3 regions of the Rhizobium sp. SU303 genome follow, and region 2 is predicted to be linked to each of the others. Evidence: riboswitches for the same ligand, from Rfam matches in the RefSeq annotation. Region 2 holds a riboswitch; each other region holds the start of a gene.
The links. A riboswitch is a leader RNA that binds a small molecule or an ion and turns the genes downstream of it on or off. The one in region 2 is predicted to bind FMN.

Region 1: another riboswitch for FMN. It lies ahead of RlegSU303_RS14525 (6,7-dimethyl-8-ribityllumazine synthase); the one in region 2 lies ahead of ribB (3,4-dihydroxy-2-butanone-4-phosphate synthase).
Region 3: another riboswitch for FMN. It lies ahead of ribN (riboflavin transporter RibN); the one in region 2 lies ahead of ribB (3,4-dihydroxy-2-butanone-4-phosphate synthase).

What each region holds. Positions count from the first base shown of each region.
Region 1 is NZ_CP088095.1:2,884,805-2,895,171, reverse strand. Features, by position in the region: gene ampC (class C beta-lactamase) at 1-712, opposite strand, end outside; gene RlegSU303_RS14550 (LysR family transcriptional regulator) at 836-1,720, shown strand; gene RlegSU303_RS14545 (antibiotic biosynthesis monooxygenase family protein) at 1,845-2,213, opposite strand; gene RlegSU303_RS14540 (MarR family winged helix-turn-helix transcriptional regulator) at 2,312-2,788, shown strand; gene RlegSU303_RS14535 (cytochrome b) at 2,769-3,302, shown strand; gene RlegSU303_RS14530 (VOC family protein) at 3,580-4,269, opposite strand; gene RlegSU303_RS14525 (6,7-dimethyl-8-ribityllumazine synthase) at 4,498-4,932, opposite strand; FMN riboswitch at 5,011-5,153, opposite strand; gene RlegSU303_RS14520 (SRPBCC family protein) at 5,394-5,840, shown strand; gene RlegSU303_RS14515 (GCG_CRPN prefix-to-repeats domain-containing protein) at 6,026-6,331, shown strand; gene RlegSU303_RS14510 (hypothetical protein) at 6,447-6,671, opposite strand; gene RlegSU303_RS14505 (adenylate/guanylate cyclase domain-containing protein) at 6,878-7,981, shown strand; gene RlegSU303_RS14500 (ABC transporter substrate-binding protein) at 8,138-9,106, shown strand; gene RlegSU303_RS14495 (FecCD family ABC transporter permease) at 9,127-10,131, shown strand; gene RlegSU303_RS14490 (FecCD family ABC transporter permease) at 10,128-10,367, shown strand, end outside.
Region 2 is NZ_CP088095.1:2,463,830-2,474,196, reverse strand. Features, by position in the region: gene RlegSU303_RS12355 (SDR family oxidoreductase) at 1-592, shown strand, start outside; gene ribB (3,4-dihydroxy-2-butanone-4-phosphate synthase) at 678-1,313, opposite strand; FMN riboswitch at 1,440-1,591, opposite strand; partial or broken gene RlegSU303_RS12345 (glucose 1-dehydrogenase) at 1,787-2,568, opposite strand; gene RlegSU303_RS12340 (SDR family oxidoreductase) at 2,839-3,627, opposite strand; gene RlegSU303_RS12335 (sugar ABC transporter ATP-binding protein) at 3,650-5,128, opposite strand; gene RlegSU303_RS12330 (sugar ABC transporter substrate-binding protein) at 5,157-6,086, opposite strand; gene RlegSU303_RS12325 (ABC transporter permease) at 6,203-7,183, opposite strand; gene RlegSU303_RS12320 (transketolase) at 7,394-8,203, shown strand; gene RlegSU303_RS12315 (transketolase family protein) at 8,203-9,159, shown strand; gene RlegSU303_RS12310 (FGGY family carbohydrate kinase) at 9,285-10,367, shown strand, end outside.
Region 3 is NZ_CP088095.1:1,412,954-1,423,320, reverse strand. Features, by position in the region: gene RlegSU303_RS07105 (NuoB/complex I 20 kDa subunit family protein) at 1-200, opposite strand, end outside; gene RlegSU303_RS07100 (NADH-quinone oxidoreductase subunit A) at 191-556, opposite strand; tRNA gene RlegSU303_RS07095 (tRNA-Asp) at 803-879, opposite strand; tRNA gene RlegSU303_RS07090 (tRNA-Asp) at 964-1,040, opposite strand; tRNA gene RlegSU303_RS07085 (tRNA-Val) at 1,445-1,520, shown strand; gene RlegSU303_RS07080 (hypothetical protein) at 1,621-2,019, shown strand; gene RlegSU303_RS07075 (glutathione peroxidase) at 2,070-2,618, opposite strand; gene RlegSU303_RS07070 (hypothetical protein) at 2,751-3,104, opposite strand; gene RlegSU303_RS07065 (class I SAM-dependent methyltransferase) at 3,269-3,874, shown strand; gene RlegSU303_RS07060 ((R)-mandelonitrile lyase) at 3,984-4,385, opposite strand; gene RlegSU303_RS07055 (aldo/keto reductase) at 4,622-5,608, shown strand; gene RlegSU303_RS07050 (esterase-like activity of phytase family protein) at 5,698-7,908, opposite strand; gene ribN (riboflavin transporter RibN) at 7,992-8,900, opposite strand; FMN riboswitch at 8,984-9,137, opposite strand; gene hupB (DNA-binding protein HupB) at 9,373-9,648, opposite strand; gene lon (endopeptidase La) at 9,855-10,367, opposite strand, start outside.

The DNA of each region.
Region 1 (10,367 bases), 420 kb from region 2:
TAGCGGTTGTCATCCGAGCCGGCTCACCGCTTCGCTTGTAGCCTTGGGCATAGTCGGCCATTTTCGATTTCGGCACATTGATATACGTGCTCGTCAACCCGAGAGAAGGAAACAATTGCTCTTCCATAAGAGCTGCGAAGTCGTTGCCCATGCTTTTTGCCGTTATATATCCGAGCGCGCCAATGCTTGGATTGGCGTATGTTCGGTGCGTTCCGGCGGCATATGATGGTTTCCAGCTTGCGAGATACTCCATCAGTTGCTTTTCGGTTTTGACTTCATCGGGAACTTGCAGCGGAAATCCACCAGCCGTATGGGTGCCCAAATCCATCAGGACGACATCGCCGAAGGGCCTTCCCTTCATCGACGGAAGATATTTGCTTGCCTTGTCCGACAGCGAAAGTCGGCCGGTCACGTCTGCGTAGGAGGTGAGGGTGACTGTAAAGGTTTTGCTGATCGATCCCAGTTCGAACATGGTCGCCGAGGTGACGGGCCTGCCCGTGTCCTTCGACTCGACGCCGTAGTTGAAGATGTGGTTCTGTCCGTCAGCGGTGATGGCAACGGCCATGCCCGGAATGCCGTATTTATCCATGATTGGTTTTATCGCGGCGTCCGAGATGGCTTTCAGTTTCAGCTCGTCAGCCGCAAAGCCACTTGTGGAAATGCATGTCGAGACCAATGCGGCCGATAGAATTCCTATCCAATCACGCGTCATTTCTTCATCCTCTAAAAGCAGCTTCATCAGCGCAAAGGCGCATGAAGACGGCATTTAATGGCACTGTTTTGCGGCAGCAAACGATGATATCTCGGAGGAGATCCAAGAAAATCTAGGGCTAAGATGGTTCGGCAATTCCTCCCCTTGAATGGCTTGAGGGCCTTCGAAGCATCGGCAAGACATCTCAGCTTCACCCGGGCTGCGATCGAGCTTTGCGTTACCCAGGCGGCTGTCAGCCAGCAGGTCAAAAGCCTGGAGAAGCGATTGGGGGCTGCGCTTTTTCAGCGTCTCCCAAGAGGTTTGAAAATTACTGCAGAAGGCGAAGCTCTTTTGCCGACCTTGACCAATTCCTTCGATCAAATGGCGATCACGCTGGACCGGATCGAAGCCGGGCAGGTTCGGGAATTGCTGTTCCTGGGCGTGGTGGGGACGTTTGCTGTCGGCTGGTTGTTGCCAAGGCTTTCGTATTTTCAACAGCAGCACCCGTTCATCGATGTACGCGTTTCGACAAACAATAATCGCGTCGATATGGCGGCCGAGGGACTGGACTTTGCCATTCGCTTCGGCAGCGGCTCCTGGCACGGCACAGAGGCGCTACGTCTGTTCGACGCTCCGCTCTCTCCTCTGTGCACACCCAAATTGGCCGAGCGTTTAAGGTCGCCTGCAGATCTGGTCGAGGCGACGCTTTTGCGGAGCTATCGAGCGGATGAGTGGAGCACCTGGTTTGCCGCAGCGAACGTTCCGCCGGCGGCGCAGATAAACGCCGGTATCGTCTTCGACTCTTCCCTCGCCATGATGGAGGCCGCCTTGCAAGGACTGGGGATCGCTCTGGCGCCGCCGTCGATGTTTTCCAGACATCTATCCTCGGGGGCTATAAAACAGCCTTTTCCTGCGACCATATCGTTGGGGAGCTACTGGCTAACCCGACTGCAATCGAGACCGCCAACAGCGGCCATGCTCGCATTTTCCGATTGGATAACGTCGCAGATTCCTCCCGCATCTCAATGACGGCTTCCGGCGAGCCGCAGGCCGAGATCCCCCCGACGCTCAAGGACTCGGGCGTCAGGGTTCCTGCCCTTTAGCCCGTTGGGTAAGGGAACTCCTCCGTCATGCTCCACCGCCGCCGCTTTGCTTACGCCACACAGATGCCCGGCACGGCGACCTTCTGGAAGAGATGCGGTGAGGCGACCGCCGAGGACGGATAGGCCGAGAGCTTCGCCCGAAACTCCGGATGCGAGAATGCCGCCCGGAAGTCGGCGGTCGATTCCCAGACGGCATAATTGAGATAAGCAGGGCTTTCGCCGATGGCGCGATGCATCTGGGTTGAAATGAAGCCAGGCTGCCGTTTCATGAAGGCCGCATCGGCCTGCCAGGCATCAAGGAAGGCCTGCTCGTCGGCCTTGTCGAGCGTGAAGAGGTTGATAAGGACGATGGCGGAGGCATCGATTACGATTTGACGATCGATCGGAAAGGCAGGGTCCATCGGGCGCATAAGCGACATGGTCGACTCCATCTGATTTGGTTACATGATGTCAATCTGGTGATACGGATACATATTCAATTTGACATTATGATGTCAATATAGATACATGGTGACAAATGCACGAACCCCAACGGACCCCGGCCGGAACAGCTTTGACCGACCTCATTCTGGATCTCTTTCGGCTCAATAACCGGATGATCAACGCGGGAGACAAGCTCGTCGACGGGCTCGGTCTGACGAGCGCCCGCTGGCATGTCCTCGGCACCGTCATCACAGCAGGCCGGCCACAACCGGTCGCATGGCTGGCGCGCGACATGGGGGCCAACCGCCAGAACGTCCAGCGCATCGTCAACGATCTGGAGAAGGAAGGGCTTCTGGCGTTCCAGCCCAACCCGCACCACCGACGGGCACAGCTCGTCGTGCTGACGGACAGGGGAAAGCAGGCATATGAAACCGCCATGCGCCTGCAGGCCCCCTGGGTCGACATGCTCGCGGAAGGGCTTCAGGTCGAGGATCTCAAAACCACGCGTGCCGTCATGAGGGCGCTGCGCAGCAAACTGGAAGGAAATGGAGATGTTGAAGAGCAGGCCTGATCGATATGGCGCAATAGCGGTCTCGATCCACTGGCTGAGTGCGGTTCTGATCCTGGCGCTGCTCGGCTCCGGCTTCCGGGCTGCCAATGCCATGGATGCCGCGACCAAGGTCGGGCTGCTGCGCTTCCACATTCCGGTGGCGATCGTCATCCTGCTTCTGACTGCTCTTCGCATTGTCTGGTGGTGGCGTTTCGATCGCAAGCCTGCGCCGGTGCCGGCATCGCCTCGCTGGCAGGAGCGGCTGGCGGGCTTTGTTCACGTCGCCTTCTACATCTTCATTCTCGGCATGGTCGCCAGCGGCATCGGAATGATGATCCTCAGCGGTGCTGCTTCCGCCGTCTTCGGGGCAGCCGGCGCCACGCTGCCTGATTTCACCGCCTATCCGCCGCGTGGCCCGCATGGGTTCGGCGCCTTCCTGCTTGTCGGCCTGCTGGTTTTCCATGCCGGCGCCGCGCTCTATCACCAGTTTGTCCGCGGCGATCACCTGTTGCGGCGGATGTGGTATGGCGGCTGAGATCCCGCCGCGGTCGATGTCTAATGGCTCGATGTCTAATGTTTGGCTTCGCGAAGATCTGTCGGGGGGACGCGTTCGGGCCTGCCCCAGGAGACACAAATCGCCAAACCGGCAAGAAGCCGGCCAGTGCCACGCCCAATTCGACGATCAACGGTCACCGGGATCGGCTCGACGCGTGACCGCTGTGTGCCTAGAAGGCGCGATGAAGCGCCGCGCTGTTGCCCGCCGAGACGCTTCTCAAATGATGTCACCGTCTGCGTGATGCCGCCGCCCTTGCCTATAAGGGCAGCTGCTTGCCGGCCTGTTCGCTGACCATGTATTCGGCGTACCAGTCCGGCCAGTTCTCGTCGTGTTTGCCGCCGTTTCGCTTCTCGTGTTCGCCGTGCGCGGTCGCCGCACGGCGCATGGCTGACGCGAGATCGGTCGAGGTGGTGAATGTCGTCCCGTCGGCGTCGATGCGTCCCGGCAGGCGCGTGGTGACTTCCTGGAACAGCCAGCCGTTGCCATCGGGATCCTTGAAGGAGGCAAAGGAGCGATAGCTGCGGTGATCGGGATCGCGGCCGGCAATGCGGAGCCGCCCGAACAGGTATGGTTCGTCCTTGCCGGCATAGACGCCGGCTGCATCATGGAAGACTTCGCTGACTTCGATGCCGCGGGCGATCAGATCGCGGCGGGCAGCCTCGATGTCGGAGACGACGAGGTAGAGGCCCTGGGCGGAGCCGGGGGCGGCAGCCGTGACGTTCTTGCCGAAGATGATCGCGCAGCCGGAGCCCGGCGGCGTAAACTGGATCACCCGAAAATCGGCATCATTGGCGAAGTCGGCGTCGAGCCGCCAGCCCAGGCCGTCGTAAAAACGTTTGGCGCGGTCGACGTCGGAAACGGGGATGACGACCACCTCGAGCTTGGTGTCGACGGGCTGTGTTCTCGGGGTCTCAATGGGGGTTTCACTGCGCATGGCATTGCTCATCTTCAGCTCCTTGGCGTTTTGGATGCGTTAAGAATGGCGATACATGTCGCCGGCCAGTGGACCACAGCGCGGTGAGGCCGTCGAATCAATTATTCTGTCTGATTTGGCCGGTAGTGGCGGATTCCGCTGCGACGCAAGGCGCGTCGCTCTCGATCCGCGCGGGTTGCTAAAAGTCAGCTCGATCCGATGAGGCGGCGGGGCCTGTTCCCCGCCACCTGCGGGAAGTTCCTACGCGGCGAGAGCAGCGCGGGTTTTGCCGATCGTCAGAGCCGCCTTTGCTGCTTCGCGGCCTTTCTCGACGAAATGTGCGCGGTAGATCTGCTTGTGGTGCTCGGTTTCCTGATATTGATGCGGCGTCAGCGAAACCGACAGCACCGGCACACCGGTATCCATGCCGGCGCGCATCAGCCCATCGACGACGGCCTGGGCGACGAATTCGTGGCGGTAGATTCCACCGTCGACGACGAAGGCGGCGGCAATGACAGCGGCATAGCGTCCGCTTGCCGCAAGATCGCGCGACAGCAGCGGCATCTCGAATGCGCCGGGAACATCGAACACGTCGATCTGCTCTGGCGGAATAAGCTGATGGAAGCCGTCAAGGGCGCGGTCGACGATGTCGGCGTGCCAGCTGGCTTTGACGAAGGCGTAGCGGGTGGGTGTCACGGTAATCTCCTTTGGCGAACAGACACATCACCCAAGGCGATCACGAACGTCCCCGACAGCCGCAAGGGCGGCAGGAACGCACGTTCTCTTTCATCCGGACTATGACCGTCGGCTCAGGCATCTCACCTGATCTGCTGACCCTTCCGGAGAAGGCGCTCGCGGGCTCGCAATCTAAATTGCATACCGCCGGTAGGGACTTGCACCCCGCCCTGAGAACGGCGCGAACAATAGGGGGAAGGTGACGGGCTGGCAATAGGTCGAAATGCATTCGCGGCCGGAGCTAGATCAGGGCTCCCTAAGCGGCGATTCCGTTCGTTCGTCGATGGCGACGGGCAATCCCTCTTGCGGAGGAGGGGCTTGCGCCTACATGCTCTCGGTGAGGACATGCACGTCAGAAGCACGACAAGACAGGACGCGCTGTCTCCGCCCGGGCGGGGCCGTGACAACCATGGGAGAGAGTTATGCCAGAATCTTTCGTCGTTCACCGCGAGGCGCATATCGCCGCACCGCCGGCCGCGGTGTTCGCGTTGATGACCGACCCGGAAAAGATCCTGCGCTGGATGGGAACGGAGGCGCAGGTCGAGCCGCAGCCCGGCGGGCTCTATCTCGTCAACGTTACCGGCGCCCGCTTCGCGCGCGGCTCGTTTCGTGAGGTGGTGCCGGTTCATCGCCTTGCCTACAGCTTCGGCTGGGACGGCAGCGAGGTGGTGCCGCCGGGGTCGAGCCTGGTCGAGATCGATCTAATCGAACAGGGAGGCGGAACGCTGCTGCGGCTCACCCATAGCGGCCTGCCGAGCGCCGAGCAATGCGCCGGCCATGCGGAGGGCTGGGCACATTATCTCGGACGGCTGACCGAGGTCGCCGCTGGGGGTGATCCGGGTCCCGATCCTTTTTACGGCAGGACATGAACAATTTTTGGCGGCGGCCGCGCGGCTCAGAAGCCCTTGCCGTTGCGACAACAGCGGTCGGCGAGCGCTCAGACCGGCCGTGCGGAAGCGCTTCTTTTTCTCCCTCAAACATGAACGCACAGTTCATCTCCAGTTCAATTTGGCGGTCATAAGGTGTGGACGGCTGGATTGAAATGGAGTTCTCGATGAAGGCACTTTCTATCGCGGCTGCCTTGCTCGCTGGCAGCCTCTCGTTCGGCACAGCGCAGGCGATGCCGATGGGGACAATCAATGTTCAGAGCAATATCACAACGGTCGACTACGCCTGCGGTCGCGGCTGGCATTTGACGCGCTGGGGCGAATGCCGGCGAAACTGGCGCCGCCCGCCGCCGGTCGCTTTCTACGGTGGTCCGCCCCGCTGGGGCTGGGAGCGGCGTCACCGGGATTGGGATGGCCCGCGCTGGCGCCATGAGCGGCGTTGGGATCGCGACCGTCGTTGGCGGGATGACTAAGGGTCTTGCTTAGATGGAGATGGTCGAGGGCCGGAGCGATTTTCGCCCGGCCTTTTCTAATGAAACAGCTTCGCCGACGCTGACAGCCAGCGTTCTCCCGATTTGCCCGAGAGGGTCAGATCCTGCCGACGAGCCAGTGCTTGTCGTCGATCAGCTCCTCGAGTTCGACGGGATCCTTGACGCCGAATTCGAACCATTCGACGAGTTCCTTCGCCTTGCGGCTGCTCTCCTCTGCCGTCAGCTCGACCTGATATCTTTCGCACCATCGCCGAAGGATCGACGTCAGCAGCGTCATGTCATTCCCATCCAGCGGATCTTTCGGCCAGAATATCGTGCCCATCGTACCCCTCAATCACACGATGACGAACGGCCCTATAATGGAATCAAAGTCGCGCAAGTTTAAAGTGTTTATTTTTTGTTTTCCACCGCGCCGAATGGTTTTCGACAGGCGATGCGGACGTCCCTTTTTCGAACCCGGGGATGACCGCAAGCGGTCACTCCGGGGATGTCCTTGCGGCCGCCCCGGGGAGCGTGCGATGTTAAGCCATGGATTTGCCGTCTCCCCTTGCCTGGCTGGTTGACGAGGCCGGAGCCTCGCATGGTCCCGAACGGTTTCTGGCCGAGCTCGGGCGCCGGCTGCTGGCCGACGGACTGCCGCTTTCCGGCGGCACGCTGACGCTTTCGGTGCCGCATCCGATCATTGCGCGGCGCACCTGGTTGTGGCGGGCCGAGACCGGTGCTGTCATCGAGGCGCTGGCCTTTGCCGCGGCTCCGCAGAGCGAGGCCGGGCGCGACTGGCTGACCGGGCTCGGGCCGGTATGGGAGGAGCGAATAGGGCCTTCGCAGGATAGTCCCATGCTCGGCTGGGCGGGTATCGACAACCGGGCAGGGGCGGGCGCATTCGCTCCGGCCGACGCCGACCGGCTGCGCGAGGTTGCGCGTTTTGCCGCCGCACCACTCGCAGCGCTCGCGGCGCGGGAGGCGCAGGCAGCTCTGCTCGAAGCCTATCTCGGCCGGCGTAGTGCCGCCCGGGTGCAGGCCGGCGAGCTTGCCCGCGGCACCGGCGAGACCATCCGTGCCGCTCTTCTCTGCGCCGATCTGCGCGATTTCACCGCGCTTTCGGAGGTGACCGAGCCGCACGCAATGATCGCCACATTGGGCGCTTGGTTCGATCGTGTGGCAGGCGCCGTGCACGCCTTCGGCGGCGAGGTGCTGAAATTCATGGGCGACGGTGTGCTGGCGATCTTTCCGGTCACGGCTGCGTCGGTCGAGGCAGACGCTGGCCGAGGGGATCGCGAGGCCTGCGAGGCCGCCCTTCGCGCGGTTGCCGCGAGCCGTGCCGGCATGGCCCATCTCGACCAGGTGCGCCAAGCGCAGGGGCTGGCGCCGCTGCCCTTCGGCGCAGCATTGCATTTCGGCGAAATCCTGTGGGGAAATATTGGTGCTGCCGACCGGCTGGATTTCACCGCCATCGGCCCTGCGGTCAATCTGGTCAGCCGGCTGGAAGGGCTCTGCAAGCCGCTCCGCCGAAGCGTGCTGATCTCGGGCGCGGTGGCAGCGAATACGGCGACGGCGCTGACGCCGCTCGGAGAGCATATCTTGCGCGGCATTGCCGACCCTTGTGCGGTGTTCACGCTGCCGGCGGATTGAGCCGTCAACAGGACACTGCCCGATGGAGTCGGATATGCGACGGTTTCTCCCAGTTGCGATTTTGTCCACCCGGGAAATCGCACCGCAAAATCATGATTGTGAAACTCCGCTTTTTTAACTAAAGCCTGTCCGCACATCGCACGGGAGGTTTCATACATGGCTCGATACACACGCACATTCTTTTCTGCCCTGGGGCTGTCTGCAATGCTGATGGCGGGGGGCGCTCAGGCCGAGGACGGCAAGAAGGTATCTATCGTGGACGACCGCGGCGTCACCGTAGAAGTCCCGGCGCAGCCGAAGCGCATTGCCTCGATTTCCTATTTCGCCGATGACGTTGCCCTGGCGCTCGGCATCAAGCCGGTCGCCAGCACCTATATGACGGCAGGCCGCGAGCCTGCCTTCCTGCTTGGCCTGACCTCCGGGATGAAGCAGATCGGCCAGCGCGCCAAACCCAATCTGGAACTTCTTTCCGAAGCCAAGCCGGACCTGATCATCGCGATCCGCCGCTATACCGTCGGCAACGCGGCGCAGCTGCAGAACATCGCGCCCTATGTCGCTTACAATATGGAACTGCTCGAAGAGAGCTACAGCGAAACCGCCGCGCTTTCGATGCTGCTCGGCAAGCCCGAACGCGGCGAGCAGCTGAATGCCGATTTCCGCAAACATCTTGCAGAGTACGCAGCCAAGGCGCCGAAGGATGTTCATCCCCGCTTCCTGATCATGTGGGGCGGCGCAACACCTTTCGCCTTCCACACGGAAAATACCTCGGCTTCGATCGTCGCCGCAATCGGCGGTGACAATATTCCGGGGCCGAAGAGCCCAGGTGGTGAATTCGGCATCGATCTCAGCCTCGAAACCATGCTGGAGAAGGACCCCGAGGTCATCTTCATCTATGATTCCGGCCCGGATCGCCCGCATGAGAGCAATCCGATCTGGTCGCAGCTGTCGGCGGTCAAGAACAACCGGGTCTTCTATGTCGGCGACCAGTGGGTCGAGACCAATGGCCCGATCGCCCGCGAAATCGTCCTGCGCGAGGCCGCACATTATCTCTATCCCGATACGTTCCCGGCCATTGATGTCAAAGCGGAGGCCGCCAAGCTGATCCCCGCCGAACTGCAGAACTAAGCTCAGGAAAAAGACCTGCGATGAGCCCCCGGCAATCATTCCTGGCCATAGGGCTCATCGTCGTTGCATCCATGCTGGCGGTGATGCTCGGGTTGCTGGTCGGCGCAAAGCCGATTTCGATCGAGACGGCGTTCCGCATGCTCCTCGCACCCGATGGGAAGATCGAATCCATCCTGGTCTGGACGCTGCGTTTGCCGCGCAGCCTGACGGCCGTTGCCGGCGGGGCGGGGCTTGCCGTTTCCGGCTACGTGCTGCAGACGCTGACGCGCAATCCTCTGGCTGATCCCGGCATCACCGGCGTGACATCGGGGGCGGTCGCGCCTATCGTCTGCTGTTTCGTGTTCGTCCCCTGGCTCTCGCCCGCCTATTATCCCTTCATCGGCCTTGCCGGCGGGCTCGCGGCTGCCTCGGTGACATTCTGGGTGTCGCGCGGCGGGCAGGGGCGGCCATTGCAGCTTGCGCTCGGCGGCGTCAGCATCTCCCTCTTTCTCGGCGCGATCACCACCTATGTGCTCTTACTGACCGGCCCCCAATCGGCATCGCTGCTCTTTTGGCTGGCCGGCGGCTTCCAGGGGCGCACCTGGTCACATCTCGCATACATGCTGCCCTGGACAATCACCGGTGTCGTCGGGGCGCTCGCTTTCCGGCGCGTGATCGGCATGTTCATGCTGAGCGATCATGCGGCGGCCGGCATGGGGCTTCAGCTCGGCCTGTGGAAGCCGCTGATCCTCATTCTCGCCGTCATCCCGGTGGCAGGTGTCGCACCGGTCGCCGGGCCGGTCGCCTTCGTCGGCCTTGCCGCTCCCCATATTGCCCGGTTGCTCAAACCGCAGGGCACGGGATGGGAGATCGGGTTATCCGCCGCCCTCGGCGCGCTGATCGTCACGATCGCCGACGTTATCGCCCGCAGCGTCGCCATTCCGCGCGAGCTGCCGGTCGGCATCATCACCGCGCTGCTCGGCGGTCCCGTCTTCATTTACCTCATCCAGCGCGGGCAGCTCAACCTTGCAGGTGAGACGCGATGACCGCTTCGGTTTCGACAACGGTTGGCTTCTCGGCCGCGTGGATGGTTGCCGCGCTCGCCGCATTGGCGGTCTTGTCGCTTGCCGCCGCGATCTTCCTCGGCGTCGCCGATATTCCGATGGCGGATGTTGCAGCCGTGCTGACCGGCGGCGGATCCTCCGAAGCGCGTTCGATCATTCTCGATATCCGGCTTCCGCGCATCGTCACCGGCATTCTGGCTGGCATCCATTTTTCGCTG
Region 2 (10,367 bases):
CATATCAGGCGATGTCAGGGACGAGGCGCTGCAGGCAAGGCTCGTCGAGACGGCAGTCTCACGTTTCGGTGGGCTCGACATCGCCTTCAACAATGCCGGCATCCTCGGTGAGATGGGGCCGGTCGCCGGGCTGTCGCTGGAGGGCTGGCGCGAGACGATCGAGACCAATCTCACCGCCGCCTTCCTCGGCGCCAAGTACCAGTCGGCGGCGATGGAAAAAGGCGGCGGATCGCTGATCTTCACCTCGACTTTCGTCGGCCACACCGTCGGCATGCCTGGCATGGCCGCCTATGCGGCGAGCAAGGCGGGGCTGATCGGCTTCGTGCAGGTGCTCGCCGCCGAACTCGGAGCGCAGAAGATCCGCGTCAACGCGCTGCTTCCCGGCGGCACCGACACGCCCGCCAGCATCACCAACGCGCCTGATGCCACGCCGGAGGTGCTCGCCTTCGTGGAGGGGCTGCATGCGCTGAAACGCATGGCGCAACCCGAAGAGATCGCCAATGCGGCGCTTTTCCTGGCCTCCGACATGTCGAGCTTCGTGACCGGCACGGCGATGCTGGCAGATGGTGGGGTTTCGATCAGCCGAACATAGGGCGGCGAGGAACGGTGCCGTCACGGTCATCACTGCGGCACGATCTTTGTTGCGGCGGGCTATGCCGCCGCAACAAAGGCATCGATCAAGCGACTTCGCGTATGTCTCTTTCTGCCTGGCGGTCGAGATAGGTGACCAGGTCCTCGATGGTGACGAGGGGGAGGTTGTGGCGTTCGGCAAAGAGCGTGAGTTCGGGCAGGCGGGACATGGTTCCGTCGTCGTTGGCGACTTCGCAGATGACGCCGGCGGGGACCCTTCCGGCGAGGCGGGCGAGATCGACGGCGGCTTCGGTGTGGCCGGGGCGGCCGAGGACGCCGCGGGGGTTGGCGCGCAGCGGAAAGATGTGGCCGGGGCGGGCGAAATCGGCGGGCTTCGCGCGATCGTCGACCAGGGCGCTGACGGTGGCGGCACGGTCCGCCGCCGAAATGCCCGTCGTCGTGCCGTTGAGATAATCGACCGAGACCGTGAAGGCGGTTTTGTGCGATTCCGTGTTGTTGGGCACCATCAGCGGAATATCGAGCGCATCGAGGCGCTCGCCTTCCATGGCGATGCAAACGAGGCCACGGGCGTGGGTCATCATGAAAGCGATTGTTTCCGGGGTGACGGCATCGGCCGCGACCACGATATCGCCTTCGTTTTCCCGGTTCTGGTCGTCGACGACGACGACCATCTTGCCGCTGGCGATGGCTGATATGGCATCTTCAATTCTTGCGATAGTCATGCTGTCTGGCCTTTCAAGGGTTATGTCAGCGGGCTGACATGGTCTGCTCGGCTCAATCCGTGAGCGAGCCTTCTGCCCTTGGGCGAACAAACGTCAGCCGACTCCAGGATGGAGTGCGACTGCCCGTGTTGTCCTCTTCCATCCGGACTATACCGTCGGCTCCGGCATCTCACCGGATCTGCTGACCTTCAGGCAGCTAGCTGCCTGAAGCGCTCGCGGGCTCCAGGATTGCTCCTGATACCGCCGGTGGGGAATTACACCCCGCCCTGAGAACATTTCAAAGATAGGATCAAAAACAGGCAGATGGCAAGGTCACTCGACGGGCAAAAATGCAAAGCTGCCCTAACGCCGGCGGACACACTGTTCACACGGAGGCGACGACCGTGTCGCCTTCCGCTCTTCACGGACGGTATGATCTTTGTTCCATGCATGTCGTTGTCCCAAAACCGCTACACACTTTTGGGCGACATGCATCAGGACATGATCAGGCCGCCGTCGACATTGATCGTCTGGCCGGTGATATAGGCGGCATCCTCGCTGGCGAGGAAGGTCACCAGGCCGGCGACGTCTTCGCCGGAGCCGGCCCGTTTCATCGGGATGCCCTCGACCCATTCCTTCATCAGTTCGCCGGGGGCGTAGTTGCCGAGCAGCTTGCCCCAAGCCTGGTCGTTATAGGCCCACATGTCGGTCTCGATGATGCCGGGGCAGAAGGCGTTGACGGTGATCTTCTCGATCGCGACTTCCTTGGCCAGGCTCTGGGTGATGCCGACGACGCCCATTTTCGAGGCGGCATAATGCGGCGTGTAGATAAAGCCGTCGCGGGCCTGGCCGGAGGCCGTGTTGATGATGCGGCCGCCGCGCTTGTGCTTGCGCATTCTTGATATCGCCTCCTGGGCGCAGAGGAAGACGCCCTTGGTGTTGACGGCCATGACCTTGTCCCATTCGTTTTCGGTCAGGTCCTCGACGCGGGCGATGGTGATGACGCCGGCATTCTGGATCGAGACGTCGACCGAGCCGAATTCCTTCTCGGCGGCATCGTAGAGGGCCGTGACGCTCGCTTTGTCGGTGACGTCGCCGATAAAGGAGATCGCCTTGCCGCCTTCGGCCGGATCTGTTCGGCAACGCCGTGAACCAGATCCTCGTTGGCCGAGACGACGAGATTGGCGCCTTCTTTCGCAAAGCGTTTGGCGATCGCCGCTCCGATGCCGCGGCTACCCCCGGTAATGACGACAGTCTTCTGCTCAAAGCGTTTCATGCTCTTTCCTTGTGTCCGTCGATAAACAGCAAATCTGGGTGCGACCTACCATGCGATCATTATTGGAGCGCAACCGGTTGTCGCAAATTCAGGCAGTCTTGAGCGCCGATGACGACGCCCCGAGCCATCCGCCCGTTCGATCGGCGTGAAGGGCGGGCAGACGACGATATCGCACGCCGTCATACCCGTTGGTCCCTTCAGCGCCTCGATCTCAGCCAGGGAGGAAGCGAGACCGTGCATTTTCCGGCGGCAATGAGCTTTCTCATCGCATCACCAGCAGCAGAAACCGCCGTCGACGAGCAGATCGACGCCGGTCACGAAACTTGCCGCATTCGACAGCAGGAACACCGCCGGACCTACCATCTCATCCACCGCTGCCATTCGCTGCATCGGCGTCTGCTCTTCGAAGAGCTTGGTCTGGTGGACCATCTCGGGACGGGTGTTCATGGGCGTTGCCGTGTATCCGGGGGAGATGGTGTTGACGCGAATGCCGCGGTCGACCCATTCCATCGCCATAGACTTCGACATGTGGATCACGCCCGCCTTGGAGGCGTTATAGTGCGCTTGGCTCAGTCCCCGGTTTACGATCACGCCGGACATGGAAGCGATGTTGACGATGGAGCCGCGTCCATTCTTCAGCATGGCGCGAGCCTCGGCCTGGCAGGAAAGAAAGACGCCTTTCAGGTTGATATCCATCAACGTCTGATATTGGTCCTCCTCCATCTCTTCCGCCGCGTTCGCGTTGGCGATGCCCGCCGCGTTGACTGCAAGTGTCAATGGGCCGAGATCGGCCTCGGTACATGCTATTGCCTCTCCAAGGGAAGACTTGCTCGTGACATCCGCCGCGATCTGGATCGAGCGGCGGCCGGCGGCGCGAATATGTTCAGCCGTTTTGGCCAGCCCGTCGTCGGTTCGACGGTCGAGCAGCGCCACGTCGGCGCCGCATTGCGCAAGGCCGATGGCAATGCGCTGACCAATGCCGCTGCCGGCTCCGGTAACGATGGCAACCTGGCCGCTGAGATCGAAAAGCTTCGGGGCGTTCAGAGTGATGTCGGACACCGCTCTTCCTTTCTCTGTCTGTTTAGATGGTGGCTAGCTCCATGACCGAAACGTCATTTGCCTGGTCACGATTGAGAATCCCCGCCTGCTTGCCTTGCGCAAGCACGAGAATGCGATTGGAGACTCCGAGAACTTCTTCGAGGTCCGAGCTTACGACGATGACCGCGACGCCCTGTTTGGCAAGATTGACGATGATGTCGTAGATGCCCGCTCGGGCGCCGACGTCGATGCCTCTCGTCGGTTCGTCGAGCACGACGACCTTGGGATCGCGCATGAGCCACTTCGCGATCACGACCTTCTGCTGGTTGCCGCCGGATAGGTCCGAGGCGTGCTGTTCAGCACGGCCCTTTACCCCGAACTTGGCAACTGCTTTTTCTGCAAAGGAGCGCTTGACGCGCGGCGTGATCCAACCGCCGCCGAGTTTGTCAAGATTGGCATAGATAATGTTCTCGCTGATCCGGTGCCCGACGATCAGGCCTTGCTCCTTGCGGTCTTCCGGAACCATCACGATACCCTTGGCGATCGCGTCCGCCGGATCTCGCAGCCTCAGTTCCTCGCCTTCCAGCTTGATCGAACCAGCACTGATTGGGTCTGCTCCCGAAATCGCACGCACCAGTTCGGTGCGGCCGGCACCGACCAATCCGGCGATTCCGAGAATTTCCCCGGCCCGAACCTCGAAGGTAACCTCACGGAACGAGTTGTCCGGCGAGCTCAGCCCGGACACCTGGAGTACCGGACGATCTGTCGGAACCGGCAGGGTAGGGAACAAGCGGTCAAGCGGGCGCCCGACCATGCTCTCGACAATCGTTCGCACCGGGGTCGCGCTGTCTGAGAATTCTTGCACCCGCTCCCCGTCACGCAGAACGACGATCCGGTCGGTTATCTGCTTGATCTCTTCCATGCGGTGGGAAATATAGACGATGCCGACGCCTTCTGAGCGAAGCTTCCGAACCTGTTCGAAGAGAGCTTCCGTCTCCGCGCCGCCAAGGGCGGCTGTCGGCTCATCGAGGATCAGGAGCTTTGCGTTGAGAGCCAGCGCCTTGGCGATCTCGATAAGTTGCTGATTTGCCGTGGAAAGGCCGGCGACCGTCCGCGTTGCGGGGATGTGAAGGTTCAAGCGAGCGAGCTGGTCCTGGGCCCGGCGAACCATCTGGGCGCGGTCGACGACGCCGTTCTTCATCGGCCAACGTCCGATGAAGACGTTTTCCGCGATCGACAGCTGCGGCAGAAGCAGCAGCTCCTGATGGATCAGCACAACGCCCTTGTCGATCGCTTCCCTTGGGGTGGCCGGGGCATAAGGCTGCCCCAGCCACGTCATTGATCCTTCGGATGGTGTGCGGGACCCGGCGATGATGCCCGATAGCGTTGACTTGCCTGCTCCGTTTTCACCGAGAAGTGCAACTACCTCGCCCGGATAGACGTCCAAGCTGACATTCTTCAGAACCTGGAGCGGCCCATACCATTTGGATATGCCCTTCAGGGAAAGAACTGGATCAGTCACGGCACACCTCCTCTAGACCTCGACTTCATTACGGATGGTTGGCGATGAAGCCTGCGACATTTTCCTTGGTTGTCAGCGTGGCATCCAGGAGTTGGACCGGCGGCACCTTTTCTCCGGCGACAAGCTTGGCGGCATTTTCAACCGCGTCGCGGCCCATCTTCTGCGTCTGCTGGGTCGCCGTTACGTTGAAGACGCCCTTGCTGAGTGCTTCGAGAGCTGCGGTGTCACCATCGAAGCCGCCAACCACGATCTTCTGGGAAGGGTTGGCGACCTTGATCGCCTGCGCGGCGCCAAGTGCGAGGCCGTCGGCCTGAGCGAACACGATCGAAACGTCCGGATTTGCCTGCAGCATATTCTGCATGATCTGGAATCCTTCGTCCTGGCTCCAGATGTTCGAGAACTGCTCGGCGACAACCTTGACATCAGGATATGCCTTGAGAGATTCAGCGCAGCCCTTCGAACGATCGACTTCCGGCGTCGTGCCCTTCTGGCCGTGGATGATGACCATCTTCCCCTTGCCGCCGGCTTCCTTCAGGATGTAGTCGCACACGGCTTTGGCAGACGCGACGGAATCCGTTGCAAGGAAGGTATCGCCGGGTGCTCCCTCGGCGTTGCGGTCGACGTTCACGACCGGAATACCAGCGCTCTTGGCGAGTTTGACCGGAACGGTCGCAGCCGCCGCACCTGCCGGAATGTAGATCAGCGCGTCGATCTTCTGGGTCAGGAGGTCCTGGATCTGATTGACCTGCGTCGGCCCGTCGCCCTTTGCGTCGACCGTGATGACTTCGATGCCGCGCTTCTTGGCTTCGGCTTCGACGGATTGCTTGATCTGGTTGAAGAAGTTTGCCTGAAGGTTGGCAACGGCCAGGCCGAGCTTTTTCAGTTCCGCCGCGTGTACGGGGCCGAGCATGAGACCGAGCAGGGCAGCAGACGCGAGCATGGTGCGCGCAATTTTCATTGTATTTCCTCCGTTGTTAGATGGAACCCTCGGGTATGTCCTCCCCCTCGGGGTATTGATCCGACCCAAATTTTTGGGGCGGATTCCTGGTCCGCCGACGCGGCGGACCCCGTTCGTCAGGCGCGACGCCGACGAATGGTCTCCGCGCCGACCGCGAGCACGATGACGATGCCGATGATCACTTGCTGCAGGAACGGCGAGACGTTGAGAAGATTGAGCCCGTTGCGAAGGACGCCGATGATGAGAACGCCGATCAGTGTTCCACCGATACCGCCCGCGCCGCCGGAGAGCGAAGTCCCGCCGATGACGACCGCGGCAATGGTGTCCAACTCATAGCCCAGACCGCTGGACGGCTGGACGGAATCCAGTCTGGCGGCGAGCACGATGCCTGCGAGCCCCGCAAGGACTGAACTTGCGACGTAGACGCCAATCGTCACGAGCGGGACGTTGATGCCCGCCAGCCGCGCGACTTCCGGATTTCCTCCCACCGCGTAGAGCATGCGACCTTCGGACCGGAAATGCAGGAAAAGCCACGCCGCAAGAACAACCGCAAGCATCAGAAACACAGTGGCTGTCAACACGCCGAAATGGCGATCGATTGCCAGCATCATGAACCAGTCGGGGAATCCGACGATCTGCTGGCCGTCCGTGATCATATTTGCAACGCCGCGAGCCGCGGACATCATCGCAAGAGTGGCAATAAACGCTGGAACCCTGAACTGCGTCACCAGAAGTCCGACGATCAGGCCTGAAACGCCCGATGCGACCAGAGCAAAAGCGATCCCGACCGGCAGCGGTAGGCCGGCGACATTCGCAGTCCAGCCCATGACCATCATCGCAAGAGCGAGTGCCGAGCCGACGGAGAGATCGATCCCGCCGATCAGAATGACAAAGGTCATACCGACGGCCATGATGCCGAGGACAGTGATCTGATCGAGGATGTTGAGACCGTTCCGAACCGAAAGAAACGTGTCTGTGCTGAGGCTCAGAAAGACGCACAGCGCGAGCAGTCCGACGAGTGGGCCGGTAGCTCCCTTGAGCTTGCTCAGCCAGGCTCCAGACGAAAGCCTCTGTTCATTGATATCGAGCGCCACCATTGCTCCTCCATATGCGTAGGCTTGTATCCGATATTTGTGCATTTCAGAATAATTATTCATGCTTGCTGGAAAATTCATTAACAACTTGCTATCGGGCTGTCAATAAGGTTTCCTCTGGTGTGTGCTCCTCACGGACTGCTTAAGGGGCTTGACTAATCGGTCTGTTATGCAAAAATATTGATGATTGAATATTTATGCATGGAGGGATTAATGAATCCGATAGAACTTGAGCGCATCGCTCGCCAGATCCGATTGCGCGATCTCCAGGCGGTCTTTGAAGCGGGCGCCGGCCATATTGGCGGCGAGATGTCGGTCATCGACATTTTGACGGCTCTCTATTTTCGTGTGCTGAATGTTTGGCCGGATCAGCCCAAACATCCCGACCGCGACAGGTTCGTTCTTTCAAAGGGGCATACCGCATGCGCGCTGTATGTAACGCTGGCGAAACGCGGCTTTATCCCAGAGGATGAGATTTCCACCTTCTTGCAGCCGCATTCGAGGCTGAACGGGCATCCAAATTGCAACAAGGTTCCTGGCGTCGAGACGAATACCGGGCCGCTCGGCCACGGTCTCCCGGTCGCGGTAGGGATGGCGATAGCTGCCAAGCTCTCAGGCGCGAAATTTCACACCTATGTCGTGACTGGCGACGGTGAGATGCAGGAGGGCTCAAACTGGGAAGCGATCATGGCGGCAGCTCAGTTCAAGCTCGACAACTTGACGTTGGTCATCGATCACAACAGGTTCCAACAGGGCGCCGCCTTGGCCGAAACCAATGATCTCGCCCCGCTTCGTCCGAAGCTTGAAGCGTTCGATTGGGAAGTCAGCGAAATCAACGGCAACAACATGAGCGAAATCGTTCCTGCTCTCGAACACCGCGGGTCAAGACCACATTGCATCGTCGCCCATACCAACAAGGGCCATGGAATATCGTTTATGCAGGACCGGGTCGACTGGCACCACAAGGTACCGAGCAGGGAACAATACGAAATCGCATTGGCAGAATTGTCGGAGGCACTGTAATGAACGCGCCAATAAACGCATCCAAGCTCTACGATTGCCGCGACGCATTCGCTGCTACGCTTGAGCGGCTGGCCGCCGAAAACGAGACGATCGTTGCCGTCTGCAACGACTCCGTAGGCTCCTCCAAGCTCGGCGGTTTCAAGGCGAAGTTTGGAGAGCGCCTCGTCAATGTCGGTATCGCTGAGCAGAACATGGTAGGGGTTGGGGCAGGCCTCGCCAATGGCGGCCGCCTTCCGTTCGTGTGCGCCGCCGCTCCGTTTCTAACAGGACGGTCGCTGGAGCAGATCAAGGCCGATATTTCGTATTCGAATGCCAACGTCAAGCTGGTCGGCATTTCTTCCGGAATGGCGTATGGCGAACTCGGCCCGACCCATCATTCGATCGAAGACTTCGCCTGGACACGGGTTCTGCCTAATCTTCCGGTCATCGCGCCTTGTGACCGCATCGAAACAGCTGCTGCGGTTGAATGGGCCGCGGCCTACAACGGCCCCTGCTTCCTGCGTCTGTCTCGCGTAGGTGTGCCTGATCTGCTTCCGGAGGGTCACAAGTTCGAACTTGGCAAGGCAAATCTGCTTCGCCAGGGTTCCGACGTCACCCTGATCGCAAACGGCACTTTGACTCATCGCATTTTGAAGGCGGCTGAAATCCTCGCAGACCGCGGCATCAATGCCAGGGTGCTCAACCTCGCAACGGTTCGTCCGATCGACGAAGAGGCTATCATCGCCGCGGCGAAGGAAACCGGAGCGATCGTTACAGCCGAAGAGCATTCGATCTTTGGCGGGCTCGGTTCCGCGGTAGCCGAAGTGGTCGTCGACAATGCCCCAGTCCCGATGAAACGTCTTGGAGTGCCCGGCGTCTACGCTCCGACCGGTTCGGCAGAGTTCCTGCTCGACGAATTCGGAATGGCGCCGTCCGCAATCGCCGACGCCGCGCAGTCGCTGATCAGGCGCAAGTAACTGGGATCACGCGACTTTTGTTCTTACGCAATTCCGGACGGAAAACCGCTTGGCACTTTTCCTGGAATTGCTCTAGCCGGGACGCTTTTGTCGCCCCGGCCGCCACCTGATCTGGGGAGGATAGAATGCGGGCAATTCTGGCAATCGACCAGGGCACGACCAATTCAAAGGCAGTTCTGGTTTCCGAAAAGGGAGAAATCGTCGGCAGAGGTTCGGCTCCTGTCGGCATTTCCTATCCGAAGCCGGGCTGGGTCGAACAAGACCCACGCCGGCTCTACGCATCGGTCTGCGAAGCGATCGACGCCTGCCTGAAGGCTGGCCCCGATGTGGCTATCGAGGCGGTGGCCATTTCCAACCAGCGCGAGTCTGTCACTGCCTGGGACGCCGAAACGGGAGACGCGCTTGGACCGGTGGTAAGCTGGCAGTGTCGTCGTACGGCACAGGATTGCGAACGTCTCATTGCCGAAGGCCGCCTTGACCGTGTGCAGGCGCTCACAGGCCTGCCATTGGATCCGATGTTCCCGGGTTCGAAATTCCGATGGCTGCTCGACCGTATTCCGGCCGGGCGATCGGTGCGGCTGGGAACGGTCGACAGTTGGCTCGTCCACTGCCTGACCGGCGGGCGTCGGCATGTTTGCGACGCTTCGAATGCTGCCAGGAGCCAGTTGTTCGATCTCCGGGAGCAGAGATGGAGCGAGGAACTTGGCGAGATCTTCGGCGTAGATATCGCGCTCCTGCCCGAGGTACTCGACAGTTCTGCCGATTTCGGCCGAACGCAAGGATTGCCTGGGGTGCCGGATGGCACTCCGATAATGGCTGCGATCGGAGACAGCCACGCAGCCCTGTTCGGTCATGGAGCATTCAAGCCGGGTGACGGGAAGGTGACCTTCGGAACCGGCTCTTCGGTAATGACGACGCTGCCGCGGTTCATTCCCCCACGGAATGGCGTCACAACCACCGTCGCATGGCGTATCGAGGGAAAGCCGACTTTCGCTTTCGAAGGCAATATTCTCGTTTGCGCCGCCAGTCTCCCCTGGATGGCAGGCATTCTCGGCCTTTCGGACGTGGCGGCCCTTGTCGAACTTGCGGCGAGCGCTGAGCCGGGGGGACCTGGCTTCGTGCCAGCATTCGTCGGACTGGGCGCACCCTATTGGAACTCCGACGCCCGTGCCCTGTTCTCCCAGATCAACTTCAATACGACACGTGCG
Region 3 (10,367 bases), 1.1 Mb from region 2:
ATCCACATCAGCGAGCCCGTGCGGGCCCAGTTGATCAGCTCATCGGTCGAGGTGACGAGAAAACCCTTGTCGGCGAGCTCGTTATTGATCTCACCGAAAAATGGGTCGTTGCTGCCGATCGGCTTGCCGGTCGAGGGATCGATGATCCCCTTCGGCTGCTGTGCGACGAGCGGCTGATTGCTCACAGGGGCTACTCCCATTCCAGGGCTCCCTTCTTCCATTCATAGATAAAGCCGATGGTCAGCACGAGAAGGAAGACCATCATGGACCAGAAGCCGAACCAGCCAATGGCGCCGAAGGAGACGGCCCAGGGGAAGAGGAAGGCGACTTCGAGGTCGAAGATGATGAAGAGGATCGACACGAGGTAGAAGCGGATGTCGAACTTCATGCGGGCGTCGTCGAAAGCGTTGAAGCCGCATTCGTAAGCCGAGAGCTTTTCCGAATCGGGCGCTTTGAAAGCCACGGCGAACGGCGCAATGAGCAGCGCCAGGCCGATAACGAGCGCAATAGCAATGAAGATAGCGATCGGAATATAAGAACTGAGCAGTTCAGTCATCATGTTCATCCCTGCTTGCCGGTGACGCCAGGCGGCGCATTTGGGCAAATGCCCGGCAAGCGAACGTGCGTTGCAACAAGCCGTGGTTAGCGCAGCCGAGGCCCCGGCGCAAGACTTTTACAGAGGCAATTCGACGCGTGTCGCGCGGACATTATCAAGCAGATGCAACGATGTCGCGACAAATCCGTGCAAGCCGTTTGAACCTGCATGCCTGACCACTGGAAACTGCATAGCTTTCGGAAGAAATGGCGCGAGTGACGGGGCTCGAACCCGCGACCTCCGGCGTGACAGGCCGGCACTCTAACCGACTGAGCTACACCCGCGCATTGATCGGCCATTTTGCGGCCGCGAGGATAAAGAGAACCGGACAAACGACAAATCGCATTTGCGTTTTACAAGACTTGAAATGGCGCGAGTGACGGGGCTCGAACCCGCGACCTCCGGCGTGACAGGCCGGCACTCTAACCAACTGAGCTACACCCGCAATTCATTTCAAGCAGTCCGGATGCCTTCGCACCCTCTCCAAAACGGCTGCCCGTTTCGATGAGCGGCTAACTACGGGGTTCGCCTTTTAGTGTCAAGCAGGTTTGGAGACAAAACCATGACAGTCCGCGAATTGTTTCGGTGGGTCGGGTGCCAGACGAACAAAAGCCGGCACTTCCGTCTTCCGCGGCGGTGCTCAGGTGCCGACACAGTGCCTTCGAAACGGACATGCCCGCCGCCCGCCCCTCACTTTTTTACACCCGCGCCGGGCCTGAGCGGCATTGCCAGACACGGGACCACCACCAAAAAAATCAAAAAATCTTCACAAACACTCTTGCGGTTTTGCCGCGATCCGCATAGATCACGGCCACCAACGCGACAGGCCGATCCGGCTTCGTTTGCGATGGGCGATTAGCTCAGTTGGTAGAGCGCCTCGTTTACACCGAGGATGTCGGCGGTTCGAGTCCGTCATCGCCCACCATTTCCAAACATTCCTGCTGCTTGTTCATCAGATTAGGCTTCCGAATTAGCTCGCTAATCCGGCCAGTATCTGCGCAAGGTGTTTTGTCAGGAGACACCTCATGAAAACCGTTGCCTTCATCTCTACGCTGCTTCTCGCAGGCGTGGCTGCGCCGCCGTGCATTGCCAAAGAGCCGGCACTCGAGGTTTTCCTGTCTGCCGGGGACCAGACGATGACGACCTCGGGGGAAACCCCGGCGCGTGAAGCCAGGACCTATCTCCTGAGAATGCCGTCAGATCTGCCGATTAATTTTTCGGTCGATGCAGACAATTCAGCCTGCAGCCTGGAAATCAAGAAAACCAGCCAGCGCGGCGTCTTAAGCACAATCAGCCGATTCCCCGCATCTTTCAAAGACAGCGGTCAAAGCGGCGATGAATATACGTTTTCGTTTTTCCAAAACCGCGTTTCATTTATGAGCGGCGCCCGATGCGCCTTCTCATTTTCTCTAACGCAGATGTGACCATGTGTTTGGGGTGATGGGCATGCCTTGCCGCGCGCATACCCTCCAATTCATGCCTTCGCCAATTCCTTCTCCACCGCCGAAACCAGCCGCGAATCGTCGGCCGTCACATCGGGCGCGAATCGGGCAACGACTTTGCCGTCGCGGCCGATCAGGAATTTTTCGAAATTCCAGAGGATATCGTCCTCATCGCCGCCTGTCATGCCATGGGATTTCAGGCGTTCGCGCATTGGTCCGTCACCCGTCGTCGCGACACCCGACTTGGTCAGCTGCCGGTAAAGCGGGTGCTGGGCCTCGCCCTTGACCGAGATCTTCGAGAAGATCGGGAAGGTGACGTCGTAGGTGCTGGTGCAGAAATCGAGGATCTCGGCGTCGGTGCCGGGCTCCTGGCCCTTGAAGTCGTTGGCGGGAAAGGCGGCGATGACGAAGCCGCGCTCGCGCTTTTCCCCATAGAGCTTTTCCAGCCCGTCATACTGCGGGGTTAGCCCGCATTTCGAGGCGACGTTAACGATCAGAATCACCCTGCCCTTGTATTCGTTGAGCGTCATTTGACGACCATCCACAGTCTTGACCGGGATATCCAGTACATTACCCGTCACGGGAACCTCCAATTTTGTAAGGATATGTTTCGCCAAGCTTAGCGATATCGCCGCTGTTGTCATCAGCGTCGGGATCAACTTGGCTTCCACAGGACGCCGGTGCGGCTTCCGGCCGCACCGGGCCTCAGCACCTCAGGCGGGAGACGTTTCCTTCACGTCGTCGAGCAGGAAGTGCACGACGAGATAATCCGTCTTGTAATGGCGGCCACTGTCCGACACAGAATCGACGCTACCGCCGTCCTTCGGATGCCAGGGATGATAGTGGGGGTTGGTGGTGATCAGCGTAATGGCCTTGCCATCTCTTTCGCCAAGCCGGAAGCGCATCTCGGCGAGCGGCCAGATCCGCTCGTAATCCTGCATGGTGATTCGCGCCTTCAGCGCCTTGCGCTGCAGCGGCGCTTCGCCGGCCTCGGCTGGTGTTTCCAACACCACCTCCTCAGCTCCGCTGATGATGGCGTTGAATTCTTCAGGCCACATGCGTCTCATGAAATCGCTCCTCCCGAGGCTTTTTCGTCAGTTCACAGATGGAACTTAGCGGTTTGTTCGAAAGAAGCAAATTCCTGTCATGCGGTTGTCATCGGTGCCGGCTGCTCCTACCTTCCCGTCAAACCGCATCAGGGCCGTCAGTCGCCCGCAATCCCGAGATCAAGATGAAGACACGTGAAGAAAGGCAGGCGCTCCGGGCGAGCATGCCGCGCACCCCGCTCAGCGCCCATCATATGGAAAACGCCCGGCTGCTGCCGGATCGGGGCGAGCTGCTCTACCGGATTCCGAACGGCGGCATTGGCGTCGAGGTGGGAGCGGCCTTTGGCGAATATACGGCGGAGATCCTGGAAAAGAACCGACCGGCACAGCTCTATCTCATCGATCCCTGGTCGATGGATCGCTACAGTTCCGGGCTCGACTCGATCCACACGAATTTCGCGGCCGAGATCGAGGCCGGCCGGCTGCACCTGATGCAGGGCACATCGCTCGAGAAGCTTGCCGAATTCGAGGACGATTTCCTCGACTGGGCCTATATCGATACCGATCATTCCTTCGAGCTCACCTGGCAGGAACTCCTGCTCTGCGAAAAAAAGGTGAAGCGGACGGGGCGTATTGCCGGGCATGATTTCTGCACCGGCAATACGGTCAAGCCGATCGTCTACGGCGTCGTCGAGGCGGTTACCAAATTCTGCAAGGATTACGGCTGGCAATTCGAGTTCCTGACGGTCGAATCACACGCGCATTTTTCCTATTGCCTGAAGCGGCTCTGATCAGTCTAAAGCGCGGCGCGATCTTTCAGATTCGCTTCACGCGCTTTAGGTCTTTGGTTTCGCGCATGTCTTTACCGCAAAACCGCTGCAGACTTTTGCGTGACATGCTTTACGCTTGGCCGGAATATTGCTCGTCGCTGACCTTTTCCATCCAGTCGACGTGATTGCCGTCCAGCGCCTCATGAATGGCGATGTGCGTCATCGCCGTATCCGGGGCAGCACCGTGCCAATGTTTTTCGCCCGGCGCGAACCAGACGGTATCGCCGGCACGGATCTCGCGGATGTCCCCACCCCAACTCTGAGCGAGGCCCTTGCCTGATGTCACGATCAGAGTCTGGCCGAGCGGATGCGTATGCCAGGCGGTGCGGGCACCGGGTTCGAAGGTGACGGAGACCGCCCTCGCCCGTGCCGGCGCCGGTGTTTCCATCAGCGGATCCTGGCGAACGGCGCCGGTGAAATAGTCGGCCGGTGGCTTTGTCGAGGGGCGAGAGCCGACGGGTTTGATCTCCATGATCTTTCCTTTTCCATCCATACGGTTGAAGCCTTGTAGCAGAACGATATTTCATCGGGGCGACCAATCAAAGCCGGATCGACAATTGCCGCAAAGTCACACGGCTGATAGTGCCAGTGTCTTTCATCAGCGCGTCGCATCTTGCTTGAATCATGCGACGCGCTTTGGCTCTTTGTTTTTATGCATGCCGTTGTTCCCGTACACGTCCGGGCGACATGCAGTAGGGAGGATTTTTCATGAAACACCATGCTTTCGGCCGGATGCCCTTCACCGTCACCAATGTCGGCTTCGGCGCCTGGCAGATCGGCGGCTCCTGGGGCGATATCAGCGAGGCCGACGGACGCGCGGCGCTGAATGCCGCACTCGATGCCGGCATGACATTCATCGATACGGCCGATGTCTATGGCGACGGCCGCTCGGAAAAGATCATCGCCGACGTGCTGAAGACGCGCGGCGGCGCCCGCCCGATGGTCGCCACCAAGGCGGGGCGCCGCCTCAACCCGCATGTCGCCGAAGGCTACACAAAGGCTAATCTCGAAGGCTTTATCGACCGCAGCCTGACGAATCTTGCCGTCGACAGCCTCGACCTCGTGCAGCTCCACTGCCCGCCGCGCGACGCGCTTTACCAGCCTGAGATCTTCGAGAGCCTGAACGCGCTGCAGAAGGCCGGCAAGATCAAGGGTTACGGCGTCAGCGTCGAAAAGGTCGAAGACGGGCTGAAGGCGATCGAATATCCCGGCGTCGTCAGCATCCAGATCATCTACAACATCTTCCGCCAGCGCCCCGACCACCTCTTCTTCCAGGAAGCGCGCCGCAGGAATGTGGCGATCATCGCCCGTGTGCCGCTCGCCAGCGGTCTTCTCTCCGGCAAGATCACCCGGGACACACATTTTGCCAGCGACGACCACCGCAATTTCAACCGCAACGGCGAGGCCTTCGATGTCGGCGAGACCTTTGCCGGCGTTCCCTTCGAGGTCGGCCTGCAGGCGGTGGAAGAGGTGCGCAAGCTGGTGCCCGAGGGCACGACGATGGCTGCCTTCGCGCTCCGCTGGATTCTGATGAGCGACGCTGTCACCGTCGTCATCCCCGGCGCCCGCAATGCCGAGCAGGCCAGGGCCAACGCGGCTGCCGCCGACCTTGCGCCGCTGTCAGCCGATGTCATGGCGGCAACGCGCGAGATCTATGAGCGGCTGATCGCGCCGCATGTGCACCAGCGCTGGTAGGCCATCGATATTCTAAAATGCAAATGGCCGAAAGGCAAAATGGCCGGGTTGTCGCCCGGCCATTTTTCTGTCGTGTAACTATCAGAAGCTCAGTTCGTGGCGGTCAGGTCGACCGGGAAGAACAGGGTCTCGCCGGAGGAGTCGCTGACGCCGTCATTGTCGGTGACCGCGTAGGGCTTGCCCGACGCGTCGAAAGTGAAGCCTTCGAGCTTGTCCAGCACATAGCCGTTGGTGGCAGACTTCAGCTCACCGAGGAAGTCATGGGCTTGGGTCTTCTTGACGACCGGCAGCTCGCCGCCGAGCTTGGCGGGCTTCAGCTCCGATATCGCCACCTTGTAAAGCTTCTTCAGCCTGGCGGCATCGCCGACGAGGTTGTCGCGCTCGATGATGTAGACACTGTCGCCCTGTGCCGAGATCTCGGACAGGCCGACCCAGCCGCTTTCCGTCTTGTCGAGCGGATAGCGAACGGCACCCCATTCCTTCTTCTTCGGATTGTAGGAGACGAGCTTGACGAAGCCCTTCTCGTCGTCGCTCCACTCACGCTGGACCGCCATCCAGAGCGTGGTGTCGTCGCCGGTGCCGACAATGGTCACGCCTTCGAAGCCGTAGCGGATTTCGTTGGCGACGAGCTCCTTCGGCAGGGCGATCTCGGCCTTGATGTCGCCCTTGGCGTTGACGTTGTAGAGTGCGTGCGGGACGAGACGCTCGCTGTAGCCTTCCGAGGCGAGCCAGAAGGAGCCGCCGGCGGCAGCCGCGATGCCTTCGATGTCGAGCTTCTGGGCCGGGGCGCCGTCACGCTTGACGACGAGGGCGTCGGTGATGACGGCCGGCTTCTTGCTGGCGTCGATCGTATAGATGGTCGGCTGCGAACCGAGAACACTGTCGCTGACGGCATAGAGCATGCCCGGCTTGCCGGGAACCGCGGCGAGACCCGAAAGGGCTGCGAAGCCGATCGGGTTGCCGTCCTTTTCAGCGGAGACGATCTGCGGATAGGCCTTCTCGCCTTCCGAGCGCTCGTAGATCATCACATGCGAGCGCGTGCCGCCGTCCTTGCCGAGATCGACCTCGTTGGCGGTCGCAAAGAGATTGCGGGCGGGAATGGCGATCGCGCCTTCCGGCGAAATGCCTGATGGCAGCAGCTGGACGAGTTCGGGATCAGCGCCGGTATCCTTATAGACGCCGACCACCGAGGCGCGCTCTGCGAGCAGGAAGAAATACTTGATGTCGCCGAACTTGGCGGCTTCGAGGCCTTCCGGCTCGACGCCCTTCGATCCCGAGCGGCTTTCCGGATAGTGGCCGATATGGGCGACGGCGCGTTCGAAGGAGGCGCCCGATTCGTAGAGAAGCTTGCCCGTCTTGTCGAAGATGGTGAAGCCGCGCGAGCCGCCCTGGTAGTCGCCTTCATTGGCGACGACGAGGCGGTTGTCGTCCAGCCACTTCACGGCGTCGGGCTCGCGCAGCACGCCTTTGGCTTCGCCTGAGAATTTCAGGGCACCGTCACGCTTGGTGTCAATACCGGTGAGATCGACGCTGCCGGCGGAGAAATGCGTCTTCACTTCAGCCGTGTTGGCGTCGATGATGACGATCTCGTTGTTTTCCTGCAGCGTCAGGGCAATCTCGTTCAGGCTGTTGAAGGCGACGAATTCCGGCTCCGGATCCTCCGGGGCGACGCCGGTAAGCCCGGTCAGCGCCACGTGCTTGATGGTGCCGCAATCGACGGTGCCGTTCTTGACCTGGAAGACGACGAGGTCGCCGGCCGGCATCTGCGGGATCTTGCCGTCATTGACGTCTTCGTCGCGCTCGTTTTCGATCGCTATGGCGCCGAGCGTTTTGTCCTTGTTGAGGGCGATCGAATCCGGCTGACCGTCGAGATCGCACGTGCTTTCGATCTTCTTGCTCGCCACGTCGACGATCGCCAGACGGCCCGAGGGCTTCGCCTTGCTTTCGGAGGTGTTGACGGCAACGAGCGCCTTGCCGGCGCTCGAGGTGACCGAAGTCGGCTCGCCGTCCATCATCAGCGCGCCGCCGGCCTTCGGGGCCTTGGCATCTGTAATGTCGATAAAGCCGATCGCGCCAAGCGGGCTGTCACTATAGATCAGCGTGTTGCCGTCGTCGGTCGCGGTGATGATTTCGGCGGAGCTCACCGAAAGCTTGTCCTTATCAACAGGCAGGTTCTCTGCGACCGGGAAGGACGCGATGCGGTTGAAAACCGGCTCGGCCGCGGCCGGAAAGGCAACGGATGTAAGAAGCACGGCAGCAAGAGCTGCCTTGCGCGATGAAATGGTCATGAAATCCCCCATGTGTCGAACATTCGAAACAGGAGTTTTCTGCGGGAGCGGCATGACAGAGGCATGACAGATGCGGCATTTTGCGTCAGATCATGTCAGGCTGGTTTGCGCTCCCTGCGCATCTCGTTTCGCATGATGAACAGCGAAGCAGACAGGATGAGAGCCGCTCCCACCCAGAGGTAACCCGCCGGCGCATAGCCAAAGAACAGCCAACCGGCCAGCACGTTCAACGGCAGCTTCAGATCGTCGAACGGCTGGACGTAGGCGGCATCCGCTGCAGCATAGGCGAGCGTCAGGAAATACTGCGCTACGGCAGTCAGCAGCCCCGCCAGCAGGAACAGGGCAAGGGTTGCGCCTGTCGGCACTGCAAAGCCCGCCGCAAGCGCCAACCCGCCATTTATCGGCGTCAGCAGAACGAGCAGCCAGACGGTGATCGTCTCCGGCCGTTCGATGCCCGTCAGGCTCTTGGTGATCAGCGACGAGGCGCCCCACAGCAGCGCCGAAAGCACCGGCAAGAGAGCCGCCCAGCCAAAACCATCAGACCATGGCTGCAGAATGATCATCGCTCCGGTGAAGCCGGCCGCCGTAGCTGCCCAGCGGGCCGGGCCGACGCGCTCACCCAGAAAAAGGCGGGCACCCAGAATGATGAAGAAGGGCGAGGTCATCACCAGTGCGATCGCCTGCCAGATCGGCACTACGGACAGGCCGGCGACCCAGGCCTCGACGCCGAGCGCGGCAAGCGCGACGCGCGCGAGGTGGCGCCAGGGATAGCGCGTGCGCATTGCTGCGAGACCGAGCCTCTTCAGGAGCGGCAGCGAAAACAGGAAGGCGAAGCCATATTGCCAAAACGCTGCCGACGCCGAGGGAAAGCCTAGCTTCATCGTCAGCCATTGGGTGACGACGTTTAGAAGCGAAAAGGCAATGCCGGCAAGCACCATCCAGAGGGCGCCGACAAGGGCGCGGGATGGCTCGACTGCAAGGGAAGTCTGATTCATGTCTTTCATCCATAAAAGGGACCAACATAAATCAGGACGCATGAACTCCGACCAAGCGGCGCAGGGCAACCCCTGCCCTTCGCACGGCCGACGCTCATTCTCTTCCATCCGGACTTTAACCGTCGGCTCCGGAATCGCACCGGATCTGCTGACCCCTCCCCCGCTTGGCACGAGGAAAGGCGCTCGCGGGCTCGAGCCGAAACCCTTACCGCCGGTGGGGAGTTTCACCCCGCCCTGAGAACAGAAACGTCGTAGATCAAAGCCCGCGCGGCGGCAAGAGTGCTCTAGATCCTGATGATTTTAGGCCGGATCGGCCTAAAATCTGAATCCGAATCTAAATCAAAAAGTAGAGCATGATGTCGTCCGAAAACCGCTCACACTTTTCGGCATCATGCCCTAACGCAAAAGGGGTCCGGCAAAGCCGAACCCCTCTCAAATCCTGCACAGCCGGTCTCGTTTCCGGCTGGTGGATAATCTCAGATCAGCCGTTGACGGCGTCCTTCAGGCCCTTGCCGGGCGTGAATTTCGGAACGTTGCGAGCCGGAATGTCGACTTCAGCGCCCGTCGACGGGTTACGGCCCTTCGATGCGGCACGATGAGAAACGGTGAAGCTGCCGAAACCCGCGAGGCGGATGTCGCCCTTCTTCTTGAGTTCAGCCTGGACAACGTCAAAAACCGCGTCAACAGCGGAAGCCGCGTCAGACTTCGTCAGTCCTGCCTTTTCGGCTACTGCGGACACGAGTTCATTCTTGTTCATGTTTCCACCCCTTTCTAAATGGTATGAAACGACTCAAAAGTAAGCTAGGCGCAGAATAGGTTTCATCAGGCCCGCCGAAAACCCAAAAGCCCTGCAAATCAAGGAAAAGCAAGCGTCTACATGACGTTTTCACAAAAAAGGCTGGCGTTTCCGCCAGCCTTTTTGCGTGTTTTGTCCCAATGGGGCATAAATGTGGCAAAGGCCACTCAATGCGCTATGGTTGCGCCTGTCTCATCGAGGCCTTCGACCGTTGCGATGACCGGCGTTTCCACCGTGCCGTCCCATTCGATCGGCTCCGGCCGCCGGATCAGCGCATGCTTGATCACCTCGCCCATGCGGGATACCGGGATGATCTCCATGTTGTTCTTCACGTTATCAGGAATCTCCGCCAGGTCCTTGGCGTTTTCCTCCGGAATCAGCACCTTCTTGATGCCGCCGCGAAGCGCTGCGAGCAACTTTTCCTTGAGACCGCCGATCGGCAGCACACGGCCGCGAAGGGTGATTTCACCGGTCATGGCCACATGCCTGTCCACCGGGATCCCGGTCATGATCGAGACGATCGCGGTTGCCATGGCGACGCCGGCCGAGGGGCCATCCTTCGGCGTCGCGCCTTCCGGCACGTGCACGTGGATGTCGCTCTTGTCGAAGCGCGGCGGCTCGATGCCGAAATCGACAGCGCGCGAGCGGACATAGGAGGCCGCTGCCGAGATCGATTCCTT